DNA from 4 places in the Streptomyces sp. NPDC006733 genome. Region 2 is predicted to be linked to each of the others. Evidence: riboswitches for the same ligand, from Rfam matches in the RefSeq annotation. Region 2 holds a riboswitch; each other region holds the start of a gene.

Region 1 (3,529 bases), on a different contig from region 2:
GAGACCGAGCAGGAAGGCGCGGACCAGTGACCGACGTCGCCGCGACCATGACGTTCCACCCCCAGCCGCAGCCCGGCGCCCCCAAGCCGTGGGCCTTCCCGGCCCCCGACCGCTCCACGCTCGGCAACGGGCTGACCGTGCTCACCAGCCACCGCCCCGGCCAGAAGGTCGTCGCGGTGGAGGTGCTGCTGTCGGCGCCGCTGGACGCGGAGCCCGAGGGCCTGGACGGCGTGGCCACGATCATGGCCCGCGCCTTCTCCGAGGGCACCGACAAGCTCACCGCGGAGGAGTTCGCCGCCGAGCTGGAGCGCTGCGGCGCCACCCTGGACGCGCACGCCGACCACCCGGGCGTCCGGGTCTCCCTGGAGGTCCCGGCCTCCCGCCTCGACAAGGCCCTCGGGCTGCTGGCGGACGCCCTGCGCGCCCCGGCGTTCCCGGACAGCGACGTCGAGCGGCTGGTCAACAACCGCCTCGACGAGATCCCGCACGAGCTGGCCAACCCGGCCCGCCGCGCCTCCATGGCGCTGTCCGCCGAGCTGTTCCCCGCGCACCTGCGCTGCTCCCGCCCGCGCCAGGGCACCGAGCAGACGGTGGCGCGGATCGACGCGGCGGCCGTCCGGGCGTTCTACGAGGCGCACGTGCGCCCCGCCACCACCACGGCCGTCGTCGTCGGCGACCTGACCGGCATCGACCTGGTCGCGCTGCTGGACGAGACGCTCGGTGAATGGACCGGCTCGACCGCGCAGCCGCGCCCGCTGCCGCAGATCACCTCCGACGACACCGCGCGCGTGGTGATCGTGGACCGGCCGGGAGCGGTGCAGACGCAGCTGCTGATCGGCCGCACCGGCTCCGACCGGCACGACCCGGTCTGGCCGGCGCAGGTGCTCGGCACGTACTGCCTGGGCGGCACCCTGACCTCCCGCCTGGACCGGGTGCTGCGCGAGGAGAAGGGCTACACGTACGGCGTGCGGGCCTTCGGCCAGGTGCTGCTGTCCACCCCGGAGGGCACCGGCGCCTCGCTGCTCGCCATCAGCGGCTCGGTGGCCACCGAGGTCACCGGACCCGCGCTGGCCGACGCCTGGCAGGTCATCCGCACCCTGGCGGCCGAGGGGCTGACCGACGACGAGCGCGACGTCGCCGTGCAGAACCTCGTCGGTGTCGCCCCGCTGCGCTACGAGACGGCCGCGGCCGTCGCCGGCACGCTCGCCGACCAGGTCGAGCAGTTCCTGCCGGACGACTTCCAGGCGCAGATGTACGCGCGCCTGGCGCGGACCGGCACCGTGGAGGCGACCGCCGCGGTGGTCAGCGCCTTCCCGCCGGAGCGCATGGTCGTCGTCCTGGTGGGCGACGCCTCGGCGATCGAGGGGCCCGTCACGGAGCTGGGCCTCGGCCCGGTGAAGGTCATCGCGGCCGGCTGACCGGCTCCGGCCGCGACAGCCGGCGGAACCCCGGCGCTCCCCTTGGGACGCCGGGGTTCCGGGCGTTTTGGATCTTTATCGGCCCGCAAACCGTCCTTGTGGCGAACGCAACAAATCACCTGATCTGTTTGGCGTAACCCGGGCGGTCCGATTAGCGTCCTCCTGCTGCCCGTCACCATCCGCCGCGTCCTGCGGCAACCGGGCAGTGATCGCCGAGTCCCCGTCAGGCGCGAGCCTGGGGAGCCGGGGACCCACGTCCCTGGGGTGAATCGGGCCGACCCCGCCGTGCGGGGCAGCCCGTAGGAGACCTTCCTGCTCCGAACCCGTCAGCTAACCCGGTAGGCGAGAAGGAAGGAAAGGATCTCGCCGCACCCATGGCGTTCAACGTTCTGCCCGCGCCCAGCGGGAAGCACCGCCGTCCCCGTCGTGCCGCTCTGCGCACCGGGACCACCCTGGCCGGCGTCGCGGTCCTGACCGCGGCCGGCACCTTCGGGGCCACCGCCGCCACCGCGCTCTCCACGCCGGGCGACGTCGCTCCCCAGGCGATCGAGGACATCGCGTTCGCCCGCGCCGTCACCGCCTCGGACAGCCTCGCCGACTCCCTCGCCGCCCAGGCCGCCGCCCAGCACAAGGCGGCCGACGAGACCAAGCGCAAGGCCGCCGAGGCCAAGCGCAAGGCGGACGAGGCGAAGCGGCTGGCCGACGCCGCCGCGAAGAAGGCCGCCGCCGAGGCGAAGGCCAAGGCGGACCGCGAGGCCGAGCGCGTGGCCCAGGCCCGCGCCGCCCGTGACGAGGAGCGCAGGAAGCTCAACTCCTTCGTGCTGCCCGTCGACAGCGGCATCGGCACCGAGTACAAGGTCGCCGGCTCCATGTGGTCCTCCGGCTACCACACCGGTGTCGACTTCACCGCGTCCACCGGCACCCCGGTGCACGCCGTCGGCGCCGGCACCGTCGTCACCGCGGGCTTCGACTCGGCCTACGGCAACAACGTCGTGATCCGCCACAGCGACGGCATCTACACGCTCTGCGCCCACCTGTCCTCGCTCAGCGTGTCGGTCGGCCAGACCGTCACCACCGGCGAGCAGATCGGCCTGTCCGGCGCGACCGGCAACGTCACGGGACCGCACGTGCACTTCGAGGCCCGCACCACGGCCGAGTACGGCTCGGACATCGACCCCGAGGCGTACCTGCGCTCGCACGGCGTCGCCATCTGATCCCTCCCGGATCCCAGCACTCCCGTCCCCCCTCGAAGGCCCCGGCTCCCCGCCGGGGCCTTCGTGCTGCCGTGGCGCGGTGCCGCCGTGCTGTCCAAAAATAATCCATGAATTCTGGACTGCGGTCGGAATCGCGGATGTGCTGGAATAGAGTCGCCGAAGAATACGGGGAAATGAATGGAGACCGGCGATGCGGAATCGGGTGTGAACGGGACGGACGGCGCGGGGCGCCGTATCTCCGCACAGGTCGTGTGCACCGCGATCCGTGACGACATCGTCGGCGGTTTCTACCCGCCGGGCAGCCGGCTCACCGAGGAGCTGCTGGCGAGGCGCTACGGCGTCTCCCGGGTCCCGGTGCGCGAGGCGCTGCGCACGCTGGAGTCCGAGGGGTTCGTCAGGACCCGGCGGCACGCGGGCGCCTCCGTCGCGGAGCCGACGGAGCAGGAGGCGGCCGACCTGCTGGAGATCCGCGGGCTGCTGGAGCCGCTGGGGGCCGCGCGGGCCGCCCAGCGGCGCACGGACGCCCACCTCAAGGTGTTGCGCGGGCTGGTGCGGCTGGGCCAGGAGCGGTCCCAGCAGGGCCAGCTGTCGGACCTGCCGTCGCTGAACGGCTGGTTCCACGAGACGCTCGCCCAGGCCTCGGGCAGCGCCACCCTGGCCGCCCTGCTCACCCAGCTGCGGCACAAGATCGCCTGGGTGTACGGCGAGGGCGAGCCCGGCCGGGCCGTCGAGTCCTGGGAGGAGCACGGCGCCATCGTCGACGCGGTGGCCCGCGGCGACGCGGAGCGGGCCCGCAGGATCTCCGCCGGACATGTGGAGCGCGCGGTCGCGGTGAGAACTCCGAAACATCCTGTATACGCGGCGCGCCGGAGGAATTAACAATGGCGCCGTATACAA
Region 2 (3,529 bases):
CAGCAGGTCGGCCTTCGCGCGCTGCTGGTCGGTCTTCTCCTTCGCCGCGTTCGCGTGCTCCGTGGCGACTTCGGCCTTCTCGCGAAGGTCGTCGATCTGCGCTTTGACCTCCGTGATGGAGGGCTTCGCGGGCGCGGCGCTCGCGGACTCGCTCAGCAGGGTCACGGTGGCCAGCGCCACCGTGGTCAGGCCCACCATGGCGCGGGGGCCGGTGGAGGCGAGTATTCGCGGGCGCGGTTTGCGGTGCGACGCCAAGGCAGACATTCCTTCCGTGGTCCGCTTACCGGGTTAGCTGACGGGTTCGGGCTGTGGAAGGCTGCCCTACGGTGCTGGCGTCCGTTGTGCGGACGTTCGCCCCGATTCACCCCAAGTCTTGCGTGTGGGTCCCCGGTTCCGGCCTCGCGGCCGCATTCAGCGGAGGCAGTTCGCCGTCGGCACTGCGCCGGCTTGGGAACGATCTGCCTAGCGGGTCACCGTAGCCAACTGGGGCCGTTGTTGGGAAGTTTCCTTCGGAAGGTGAGCGAAATCGCATCGTTACCTTACCTATTGTGACCGTCTTGTCCGGATCAAGACGGACGCGAGGCCCCATAGATGGGCATCTGGGTAATGGGTGCGATCTTGACAACCGTGCCGGTGTGCGGCGCGTGAATCATGTTGCCGTCGCCTATGTAGAGGCCGACGTGGCTGATGTCGTCGTAGAAGAAGATCAGGTCCCCGGGGCGCAGCTCCGACGTGGAGACGCGGTCGCCCGACTTCACCTGGTCCCAGGTGGTGCGCGGCAGGTCGATGCCGGCCGCCTTCCAGGCCGCCTGGGTGAGCCCCGAGCAGTCGAACGAGTTCGGGCCCGTGGCGCCCCACACGTACGGCTTGCCGATCTGCTGCTGGGCGAAGGCGATGGCCTTCTCCGCCTGGGACGAGCTGGTGCCCGTGCCGGACGATCCGCCGGTGCCGGTCCCCGTGTCGCCCCCGGGGTCCTTCGCCGCCTCCTTGGAGGCGGCCTCCCGCGCGGCCTTCTCCTTGGCGGCGATCTCGGCGGCGCGCCTGCGGTCGTCCTCCGCCTTCTTGGCCGCCGCCGCGGCCAGCCGGGCCTTCTCCTGGGCGGTCAGGGTGTTGAGGAGCCGCTGGGCCTCCGCCAGCTTCGCCTTGACGGTCTGCTTCTCCGTCTCCAGCTTCGTCCGTGACGTGTTCAGCGCTTCGAGGCCCTTCACCGCCTCACCGCGCTTCTGCGTCGTGGTGGCCTGCTCGACGCGGAACGTCTCGACGGCGTCCTTCTGGTTGCCCGTCATCCGCTTCATCTGATGCGTCTGGTCGAAGAACTCCTGCGGAGTGTCGGAGAGCAGGAAGGTGCTCGTCGAGTCGACGCCGCCGCTGCGGTACTGGGCGGCCGCGTACTGGCCCAGCACCCGCCGCGCGTCGTTCAGCGCCGCCGTCCGCTGCGCGACCTGGTTCAGCAGCGTCTCGACCTTGGAGCTCTGCAGGTCGGCCTGCTCCTTCGCGCCGTTGTAGCGCTCGGTGGCGACCTCCGCGTCATGGTTGAGCGCGTCGACCTTCGCCTGCACCTCCTCGATGGAGGGCGGCTGCGGCTGCGCGGGTGCCGCGCTCGCCGTCTCGCCGAGCAGGGTGACGGTGGCCAGGGCCGCCGCCGTCAGGCCGACGGCCGCACGGGGGCCGGCCGTGGTGAGCAGCCCTGCGCGGATGCCGGGGCGGGGTTTGCGGTGCGACGCCAAGGCAGAAGCCCTTCCGTGAACCGCTTACCGGGTTAGCTGTCGGGTTCGGGCTGTCGGAAGGTCGCCCTACGGTCCGTGCGGGACTTCCCTCGCGGGAGGCCCCGTGCGGGCCGATTCACCCCAGTGGTGCTGATGGGTCCCCGGCTGCGGCCTCGCGGCCGCACTCAGCGGAGACGGTCCGTGACGGCGTGTTGCCGAAGGGGAGGACGGACCGTCTGGTCCGGCACGGTAGCCAACACTCGTGTCCTGTGGGAAGACCGGTGTCCGATAGGCCCGAAACCATTTCGTGATGTGAGCACAGTGGGCGGGTACGACAGCGGAGAGTGAGCGCTCGCGGAGCGCTCCTGGCGGACTCCCGCAAGCTGAGTACGAGGTGTCAGTGGGGGCGCCTAGACTCGGGAGGCGATGAGCAGCCTCTTTGACGACAGCTTCCTGGCCGACCTCCAGGCCCCCGACCACGCGTCGGAATCCGTCCCGCCGCCCCCGGAGCACGGCTCCGCGCACGGGCCGGACGATGCGGCGGACGACCTCTTCGGGGGGCGCTTCAACGGACCCCCGCAAGGCGGCCGGGACGCGTACTACCGGGATGGGGCCGCCCGCCCGGCGGTCGACCCCGCCCAGCTCCTGGAGGGGCTGAACGAGCAGCAGCGCGCCGCCGTCGTGCACGCGGGCGGGCCGCTGCTCATCGTCGCGGGCGCCGGCTCGGGCAAGACGCGGGTGCTGACGCACCGCATCGCCCACCTGCTGGGCACCCGCGGGGCGCACCCGGGGGAGATCCTCGCGATCACCTTCACGAACAAGGCCGCGGGCGAGATGAAGGAGCGCGTCGGCGACCTCGTCGGCGCGCGCGCCAACGCGATGTGGGTGATGACCTTCCACAGCGCGTGCGTGCGGATCCTGCGCCGCGAGAGCAAGAAGCTCGGCTTCACCTCCAGCTTCTCGATCTACGACGCGGCCGACTCCAAGCGGCTCATGGCGCTCGTCTGCCGGGACCTGGACCTCGACCCGAAGCAGTTCCCGCCGAAGTCGTTCAGCGCGAAGGTCTCCAACCTCAAGAACGAGCTGATCGACGAGGAGGACTACGCCCGGCAGGCGGAGAACCCCTTCGAGAAGCACGTCGCCGAGGCGTACGCGCTCTACCAGGCGCGGCTGCGCGAGGCCAACGCCCTGGACTTCGACGACATCATCATGACCACGGTGCACCTGCTCCAGGCGTTCCCGGACGTCGCCGAGCACTACCGGCGCCGCTTCCGCCACGTCCTCGTGGACGAGTACCAGGACACCAACCACGCTCAGTACACCCTGGTGCGCGAGCTGGTCGGCACCGGCGACGACACCGCCGAGCTGTGCGTGGTGGGTGACGCGGACCAGAGCATCTACGCCTTCCGCGGCGCCACCATCCGCAACATCCTCCAGTTCGAGGAGGACTACCCGCAGGCGACGACGATCCTGCTGGAGCAGAACTACCGCTCCACCCAGACGATCCTCACGGCCGCCAACGCCGTCATCGAGCGCAACGCGGGCCGCCGAGCGAAGAACCTGTGGACGGACGCCGGCGACGGCCCCGTCATCACCGGCTACGTGGCCGACCACGAGCACGACGAGGCGCAGTACATCGCCGAGGAGATCGACCGGCTGACGGACGCGGGCGACTCCCGCCCCGGCGACGTCGCCGTCTTCTACCGGACCAACGCCCAGTCGCGTGTCTTCGAAGAGGTCTTCATCCGCGTCGGGCTGCCCTACAAGGTCGTCGGCGGGGTGCGGTTCTACGAGCGCAAGGAGGTCCGCGACATCCTCGCGTA
Region 3 (3,529 bases), on a different contig from region 2:
GACAGCGGCGGCAGACCCGTCGGCTACCTCGCGGCCTCGCCGCTCGACCTCGACGAGGGCACCCCCGCCGCGCTCCGCAGCCACCCGCGCTCCGCGGTGGTCCGGCACGGCGGGTACGCCCTGGCGCCGGGGCAGCGCGACAACGCGGCCCTGCTCGCCCTCTACGCCGAGGCCGCCGCCCGGCTCGTCGCCCAGCGGCGGCCGGTGCACTACGTGGAGCTGCCGGCGTCCGAGACCGCCGCGCTGGACTGGTGCCGGCTGGGCTTCGGGTTCGAGGAGATGTACGGGCTGATGGCCGTCAAGCCCCGCGGCCGCCAGCCGCGCGGTGTGGACGGGCTGAGCATCCGCCGGGCCGGCCCCGGCGACCTGCCGCAGATCGGCCGGATGGCCGCGGAGTCCGCGCGCCACCAGCGGCAGTCGGCGATGTTCCTGCCGCAGTCAGACGCCGCCCTGGCCGCGCTGCGCACCCGCTACACCGGCACCCTCTCCGACCCCCGCAGCGCGGCCTGGATCGCCGGCCGCGGCGGCGAGGAGATCGGCATGGTCCTGCTCGCCCCGGCCGCGGCGGGCCCGGTCACCCCCGACGCCTGCGTGGAGCTGGCCGAGGCGTACGTCGAGCCGTCCGCGCGGGGCGAGGGCGTCAGCCGGATCCTGCTGGCCACCGCGGTGGCCTGGGCGTACGACCACGACTACCGGCACATCGGCGCGCGCTGGCACTCCGCCTCGCCGCTGGCGTCGGGGCACTGGCCCGCGGTGGGCTTCCGGGTCGCGGCCCACCGCCTCAGCCGCGTCCTGGACCCCCGCAACGCCCCCGCGCAGGCGCCGCTCGGCACGTGACGGCGCTCACGGCGGGACCGCCGGGTGACCGGGCTCACACAAGGGCCACGCACAGCTGCGGACTTCTCCACGGTGCGTTTCCGATACGGGCGCCTGATAACGCCTCCGGCCTTTCCGTTCACGGATAGTCAAGAAATCGCACACGCTCGGATCGGGTCGGCCGACTCACGGTCACAAAGACGAGCGGGCGCTTATGCACGTGATATGCGGCTCACCCGGCGAATGTTGCCGGAAGCTCGGTCGCTCGTTTAGCTTCGGCTCTCCCACGGGTCGAATGCCCGCGGGGTCCCACCGGGTGGAACGCCTAGTCCTGCCGCTGCCCGGTGATCCACACACCAAACTTCTACGGCAGGAGCGGGGGACCCAGGTAAGTGCCGTTCCCGGAAATCGCGGAACGGCTTGGGGTGAAGTCGCAGTACGCCGCGCCTTTGGCGGTGCGTGCCGCGGCCGGGCATCTCCAGCCCGAACCCGACAGCTCACCTCGCCGGCGTAGGAGAGGAACTCCCCCATGCCCGCAAAGGGAAAGCACCGCAGCTCCCGCATGACCCGGCTCACCCGCATCTGCGTCGCGGCCGGCACCGGCGGCGCCGCTCTCGCGCTGCCGCTGGCCATGTCCTCGAACGCCTTCGCCGCCGACACCAGCGCGGGCACCCACGCCGCCGCGCACGTCGCCGCCGCTGCCGCGCAGCCGGTGGCCAAGGCCGCTCCGGTGGCCAAGACCGCCCCCGCGAAGAGCACCGGCACGTCCTACCAGGTGGTCGGCGGCGACAGCCTGTCGAAGATCGCCGACGTGCACCACGTCGACGGCGGCTGGCAGAAGCTGTACTCCGACAACAAGGAGACGGTCGGCGGCAACCCGGACCTGATTCACCCCGGCCAGACGCTGGCCCTGGGCGCCAAGGCCGCCGCGCCGAAGCACTCCGCCCCGTCCGCGGACGCGGCGCCGAAGTCCTCCTCGAAGTCCTCCTCCTCGTCCTCCACGGAGACGAAGAAGGCGGCTCCGGTCCAGAAGGCCGAGAAGGCCGAGAAGACCGAGACCAAGAGCGACGCGTCCACGAAGTCCTCTTCGCAGTCGTCGGAGCAGTCGTCCTCCTCCTCGTCCGGCTACACCGCGCCGGTCTCGGGCGCCGGCATCGGCACCCCGTACCACCAGTCGGGTTCCAGCTGGTCCAGCGGCTACCACACCGGTGTGGACTTCGTCGTGTCGACCGGCACCACCGTGAAGGCCATCGCGGCCGGCACCGTGGTCTCCGCCGGCGACGGCGGCGCCTACGGCAACCAGGTCGTCATCCAGCACAGCGACGGCAAGTACTCGCAGTACGCGCACCTGTCCTCGCTGTCCGTCTCGGCCGGCGAGACCGTCAGCGCGGGCCAGCAGATCGGCCTGTCCGGCGCGACCGGCAACGTGACCGGGCCGCACCTGCACTTCGAGATCCGCACCGGCCCCGAGTACGGCTCGGACATCGACCCGGTCGCGTACCTCAGCGAGCACGGCGTGAGCGTCTGACCCGTACGCCCGACCCGTACGACCTGTCCCGCGACGCCTCGCGCGACGCCGCAGTGCCCGCCCGGACCTGATCCCGGGCGGGCACTGCGGCGTTCCCGGGGTGCGGGGCTGCTGCCGCACGAACGCCCGGACGGCACGAGCGGCCCGCGCGGTCAGCCGGCGGCCGGGTGGTTGTAGCCGAACACCCGCGCCCCGGTCTCGGAGCGCGGCTGGTGGCTGGAGCCCTGTCCGAGCAGGACGTACGTGCCGGGGCCGTGCCGCCGGTCGCCCTCGATGACCTCGCCCTCGGCCACGTAGTAGCCCTCGCCGACGGTCTCGTGCACGTCGACGCCGGGCCACCGCGAGCCCGGTGCGAAGTCCACCACCCAGAAGCTGAACGGGGCGGGACCCGGCAGTTCGCGCAGCAGGATGCCGGGCCCGATCTCGGTGGCGGGGACGCCGTCGACGTGGAGGGCGAGCACCCTGCCCGGTGCCCGGAGAGCCTGATCAGGTGCGTTCATCCGACCAGCATCTCCCGGCGGCCCCCCGGGTCGTGGGCGATCACTCGAACAGGGCGGCGAGTTCGCCGCGCGAGGCGATGCCGAGCTTCGGGTACGCCTTGTACAGGTGGTAGCCGACGGTGCGCGGGCTGAGGAACAGCCCGGCCGCGATGTCCTTGTTCGACAGGCCCTGCCCGGCGAGCCGGGCGATCTGCAGCTCCTGCGGCGTGAGCCCGGCGAGCACCCCGGGCTCGCGGCTCTGCGGGGCCACCGTGCCGGTCGCCCCGAGTTCGCCGCCCGCCCGTTCCGCCCAGGGACGGCTGCCCAGCCGCTCGAACACGTCCAGCGCCGCCCGCAGGTGGCCGCTCGCCTCGCTCTTGCGGCGGGCGCGGCGCAGCCACTCGCCGTACAGCAGCGCGGTACGGGCGTGCTCCAGCGGGCGGCGGTGCTCGTCGTGGAGCCGCAGCGCGGCCGTGTAGTGCGCCTCGGCCTCGGCGTCCGAGCCGGCGTCGGCGGCGAGCAGCGCCCGGCAGCGCAGCACCAGCGCGTCGCACCAGGGCTGCCGCGTACGGGCCGCCCACCGCTCGAAGCGGGCGAACGGCTCGGCGGCGCGCGGGCCGAGCCCCAGCCGGACGGCCGCCTCGACGAGGTCGGGGATGCTGCGGGTGGCGCAGAAGTGGTGCCGCAGCGGTTCGCGCGTGAGCCG
Region 4 (3,529 bases), on a different contig from region 2:
CCCGACCGGTTCGACGGGCCCGACACGTTGGACCTGGCGCGCCGCGACAACCAGCACATCGGCTACGGGCACGGCATCCACTACTGCCTGGGCGCCCCGCTGGCCCGCCTGGAGGCGCAGTCCGCGCTGGCGACGCTGCTGACCCGGCTGCCGGACCTGCGGATGGCGGCGGACCCCGATGACCTGCGGTGGCGCGGTGGTCTCATCATGCGCGGACTGCGGACGCTGCCGGTCGCGTTCACCCCGGAAGCCGCACTTCCGCCCGCTAAACCCTGATGGAGCGTCAAAAATGTCCGGTGCGCGAGGTACGGGACGGAATCGACCGTGACCTGAGCGTGATGATCGCTACACCGACTTGTGATGCGATGGTCAACACCGCTACGTTCTGCGGTCATCGCAGGGTTGCCGCAGCTGACGCGGGACCGTAGTCGATCTTTTTTGGAGTGGGTGACCGCATGCTGAAGTCCGGGAACGGCAGACATCGCCGACCGCGCCAGGCCTCGACCGCCGTCGTGGTGGTCGCGGTGACCGGAGCGGGGATCGCCCTGCCGCTGCTCGGTGCGGGTGCCGCGCAGGCGGCCGATGTCAAGGTCTGGGACAAGGTGGCGGCCTGCGAGAGCAACGGCCTGTGGAGCGCCAACCCCGGCAACGGTTTCTACGGCGGACTGGCGATCACCGCGGACACCTGGGAGCAGTACGGCGGCAAGGTCTACGCCGAGCGCCCGGACCTCGCCAGCCGCTCGCAGCAGATAACGGTCGCCGAGACGCTGCTCGCCGAACTCGGCCCGGAGGCCTGGCCCGGCTGCGCCGAGCCCGCCGGGCTCGTCTCCGGCGGAGCGCCGCCGGCGGTCGACCCGGGCTCGATCCTGCCGTCGGTCCCCGTGACGACGCCGACGACGCCCGCCACGAAGCCGACGGCGCCGACGGCTCCCGGGGTGCCCACGACCCCCGCCACGCCCACCACGCCCCCGGTGACCACGACGCCGCCGGTGGGCACGGCGCCGACGACCCCGTCGACGCCCACCGGCACCCCGGTGACGGACGACCCGGCGACCGGTCCGGCGACCGATCCTTCGGGCGGCTCGACCGCCGCCACGCCGACCACCACCCCCAAGGCTCCCGCCGTCATCTCGGACCTCGCGGACACCACCCCGGGCCGGAGCCAGGGCCGGCACGCCAAGCCCGGCTCGCCGGACACCGCCGACGGGACGGCCACCGACCGTGCCTCGCGCGACGCGGACCGCCTCGCGGGCTCCACCGGCACAGGGGACGCGAACGGCGCCCAGAACACCGGCCAGGGCGACGTGGCGGGCGACGGCGACTACGTCGTGCTGCCCGGCGACAACCTGTGCGACATCGCCGCCGACCACCATCTGCAGGGTGGATGGAAGGCGCTGTATGGGGCCAATGACCGGATTGTTGGGGACAATCCGGACCTTATTCTCCCGGGCCAGCACCTCGACTTGAGCTACTGAGACCCTCGGCGGACCGCTGGAGACGATCCCGGCACCCCCGGATCCTGTGACAAGGGTCTCCGTGGCGGCTGTGACGGCCCGGTTGCACTGCGTCGCATTTCTCCCTTCCGACCTGCGAATCTGTGCGCCCGCTCAGTCGGATGGGGGACATGTCGCCCACCCCGGGGATGTTTGTCCTCGCCGGGATCGTGTGCTTAACGTCGTACTGCTCGCCACAGCGGGCCCCGCCGGTCAGGATCGCCGAGTCCTGCCGCCGACCGACGGGAACAGTCGACGCGAAAGCGCCGTAGGCAGGAGCGGGGGACCCAAGGTCTTCCGCCGGCCCGGACCCGAACTCGTGGGGGACGGACCGGCTTGGGGTGGAGCAGCGCGGTGTGAACCGCGCAGCCGGGCAACTCACGCCCGAACCCGACAGCTGACCTCGTAGGCGTCGGTGAGGATGAAACACCATGGCTAAGCACCGCCGCGCGTCCAAGTTCACCCGCATCGCCGCGCTCGCCGGCGTCACCACCGCCGCGATCGCCGTTCCCCTGATGGGTGCCACGGGCGCCTCCGCCGCCTCGGTCGCCACCTGGGACGCTGTCGCCCAGTGCGAGTCCGGCGGCAACTGGTCCATCAACACCGGCAACGGCTACTACGGCGGCCTGCAGTTCTCGCAGTCCAGCTGGGAAGCCGCGGGCGGTACCGCGTACGCCTCCCGCGCCGACCTCGCCACCAAGGGCCAGCAGATCGCCGTGGCCGAGAAGCTTCTCGCCATGCAGGGTCCCGGTGCCTGGGCCTGCGCCGGCGCCGGCAACCTGACCGCCGGTGGCGAGTCCGCCCAGGTCGACACCTCGGGTTCCTCGTCCTCCTCGAAGAGCTCCACCTCGGACTCCTCGTCGCGTGACTCCTCGGACACCGCCAGCCGCGGCACCGAGAAGCGCACCCCGGTGAAGAAGAGCAAGCCGGCCGCCAAGCCGGTCGAGACCAAGAAGGCCGAGAAGGTCGAGACCAAGAAGGCCGCCCCGGTCCAGAAGGGTGACGGCGAGTACAAGGTCGTCGCCGGTGACAGCCTCTCCGAGATCGCCCAGGCGCAGCACGTGGCCGGTGGCTGGGAGAAGCTGTTCGAGCTGAACAAGTCCATCGTCAGCGACGCCGACCTGATCTACCCGGGCCAGCAGCTGCACCTCGGCTGAGCACCTCCGCTCGGCTGATCCCCGAAAACTCCCCGGCCAGGCACGCACTCCCCCCGAGCGTGCCGGGCCGGGGTTTCGGCTTTAGCCACGCGGACGGCGGGCGAACGCCGTGTGGACGTAAGACGACGTTGGTCACCTGTTGTCAGCCTTTGGGCCCCTTTTCGTCTCGCGGGTCGGCCGATCGACGGGTCCACCCTCCCCGGGCGGTTAGGCTCGTGTCGCAAAGCGCAGAGAGACACGCATCAGCTGTACACAGCCTGAAGGAGACACTCGTGCCGTCCATCGACGTCGTCGTAGCCCGGGAAATCCTCGACTCACGAGGCAACCCCACCGTCGAGGTCGAGGTCGGCCTCGACGACGGCAGCACCGGCCGCGCGGCCGTGCCGTCCGGTGCCTCGACCGGAGCCTTCGAGGCCCTGGAGCTTCGCGACGGTGACAAGAGCCGCTACATGGGCAAGGGCGTCGAGAAGGCCGTTCTCGCCGTCATCGAGCAGATCGGCCCGGAGCTGGTCGGCTACGACGCCACCGAGCAGCGGCTGATCGACCAGGCGATGTTCGACCTGGACGCCACCCCGGACAAGTCCTCGCTCGGCGCCAACGCCATCCTCGGCGTCTCGCTCGCCGTCGCGCACGCCGCCTCCGAGGCCTCGGACCTGCCGCTCTTCCGCTACCTCGGCGGCCCGAACGCGCACGTGCTGCCGGTCCCGATGATGAACATCCTGAACGGCGGGTCGCACGCCGACTCGAACGTGGACATCCAGGAGTTCATGATCGCGCCGATCGGTGCCGAGTCCTTCTCCGAGGCCCTGCGCTGGGGCGCCGAGGTCTACCACACGCTCAAGGGCGTGCTGAAGGAGCGCGGGCTCTCCACCGGCCTGG

The links. A riboswitch is a leader RNA that binds a small molecule or an ion and turns the genes downstream of it on or off. The one in region 2 is predicted to bind cyclic di-AMP.
Positions count from the first base shown of each region.
Region 1: another riboswitch for cyclic di-AMP. It lies ahead of ABZ721_RS24190 (M23 family metallopeptidase); the one in region 2 lies ahead of ABZ721_RS16465 (C40 family peptidase).
Region 3: another riboswitch for cyclic di-AMP. It lies ahead of ABZ721_RS03490 (LysM peptidoglycan-binding domain-containing M23 family metallopeptidase); the one in region 2 lies ahead of ABZ721_RS16465 (C40 family peptidase).
Region 4: another riboswitch for cyclic di-AMP. It lies ahead of ABZ721_RS01880 (transglycosylase family protein); the one in region 2 lies ahead of ABZ721_RS16465 (C40 family peptidase).

Region 1 covers NZ_JBEYJD010000028.1:22,272-25,800, reverse strand. The annotation lists gene ABZ721_RS24200 (pitrilysin family protein) at 1-30, shown strand, start outside; gene ABZ721_RS24195 (pitrilysin family protein) at 27-1,418, shown strand; cyclic di-AMP (ydaO/yuaA leader) riboswitch at 1,619-1,777, shown strand; gene ABZ721_RS24190 (M23 family metallopeptidase) at 1,793-2,632, shown strand; gene ABZ721_RS24185 (GntR family transcriptional regulator) at 2,810-3,511, shown strand.
Region 2 covers NZ_JBEYJD010000016.1:95,914-99,442, reverse strand. The annotation lists gene ABZ721_RS16470 (NlpC/P60 family protein) at 1-264, opposite strand, end outside; cyclic di-AMP (ydaO/yuaA leader) riboswitch at 262-427, opposite strand; gene ABZ721_RS16465 (C40 family peptidase) at 567-1,727, opposite strand; cyclic di-AMP (ydaO/yuaA leader) riboswitch at 1,733-1,907, opposite strand; gene pcrA (DNA helicase PcrA) at 2,133-3,529, shown strand, end outside.
Region 3 covers NZ_JBEYJD010000002.1:274,538-278,066, reverse strand. The annotation lists gene ABZ721_RS03495 (GNAT family N-acetyltransferase) at 1-837, shown strand, start outside; cyclic di-AMP (ydaO/yuaA leader) riboswitch at 1,161-1,340, shown strand; gene ABZ721_RS03490 (LysM peptidoglycan-binding domain-containing M23 family metallopeptidase) at 1,346-2,344, shown strand; gene ABZ721_RS03485 (cupin domain-containing protein) at 2,497-2,844, opposite strand; gene ABZ721_RS03480 (AAA family ATPase) at 2,885-3,529, opposite strand, start outside.
Region 4 covers NZ_JBEYJD010000001.1:417,557-421,085, forward strand. The annotation lists gene ABZ721_RS01870 (cytochrome P450) at 1-276, shown strand, start outside; gene ABZ721_RS01875 (transglycosylase family protein) at 456-1,475, shown strand; cyclic di-AMP (ydaO/yuaA leader) riboswitch at 1,748-1,920, shown strand; gene ABZ721_RS01880 (transglycosylase family protein) at 1,925-2,650, shown strand; gene eno (phosphopyruvate hydratase) at 2,923-3,529, shown strand, end outside.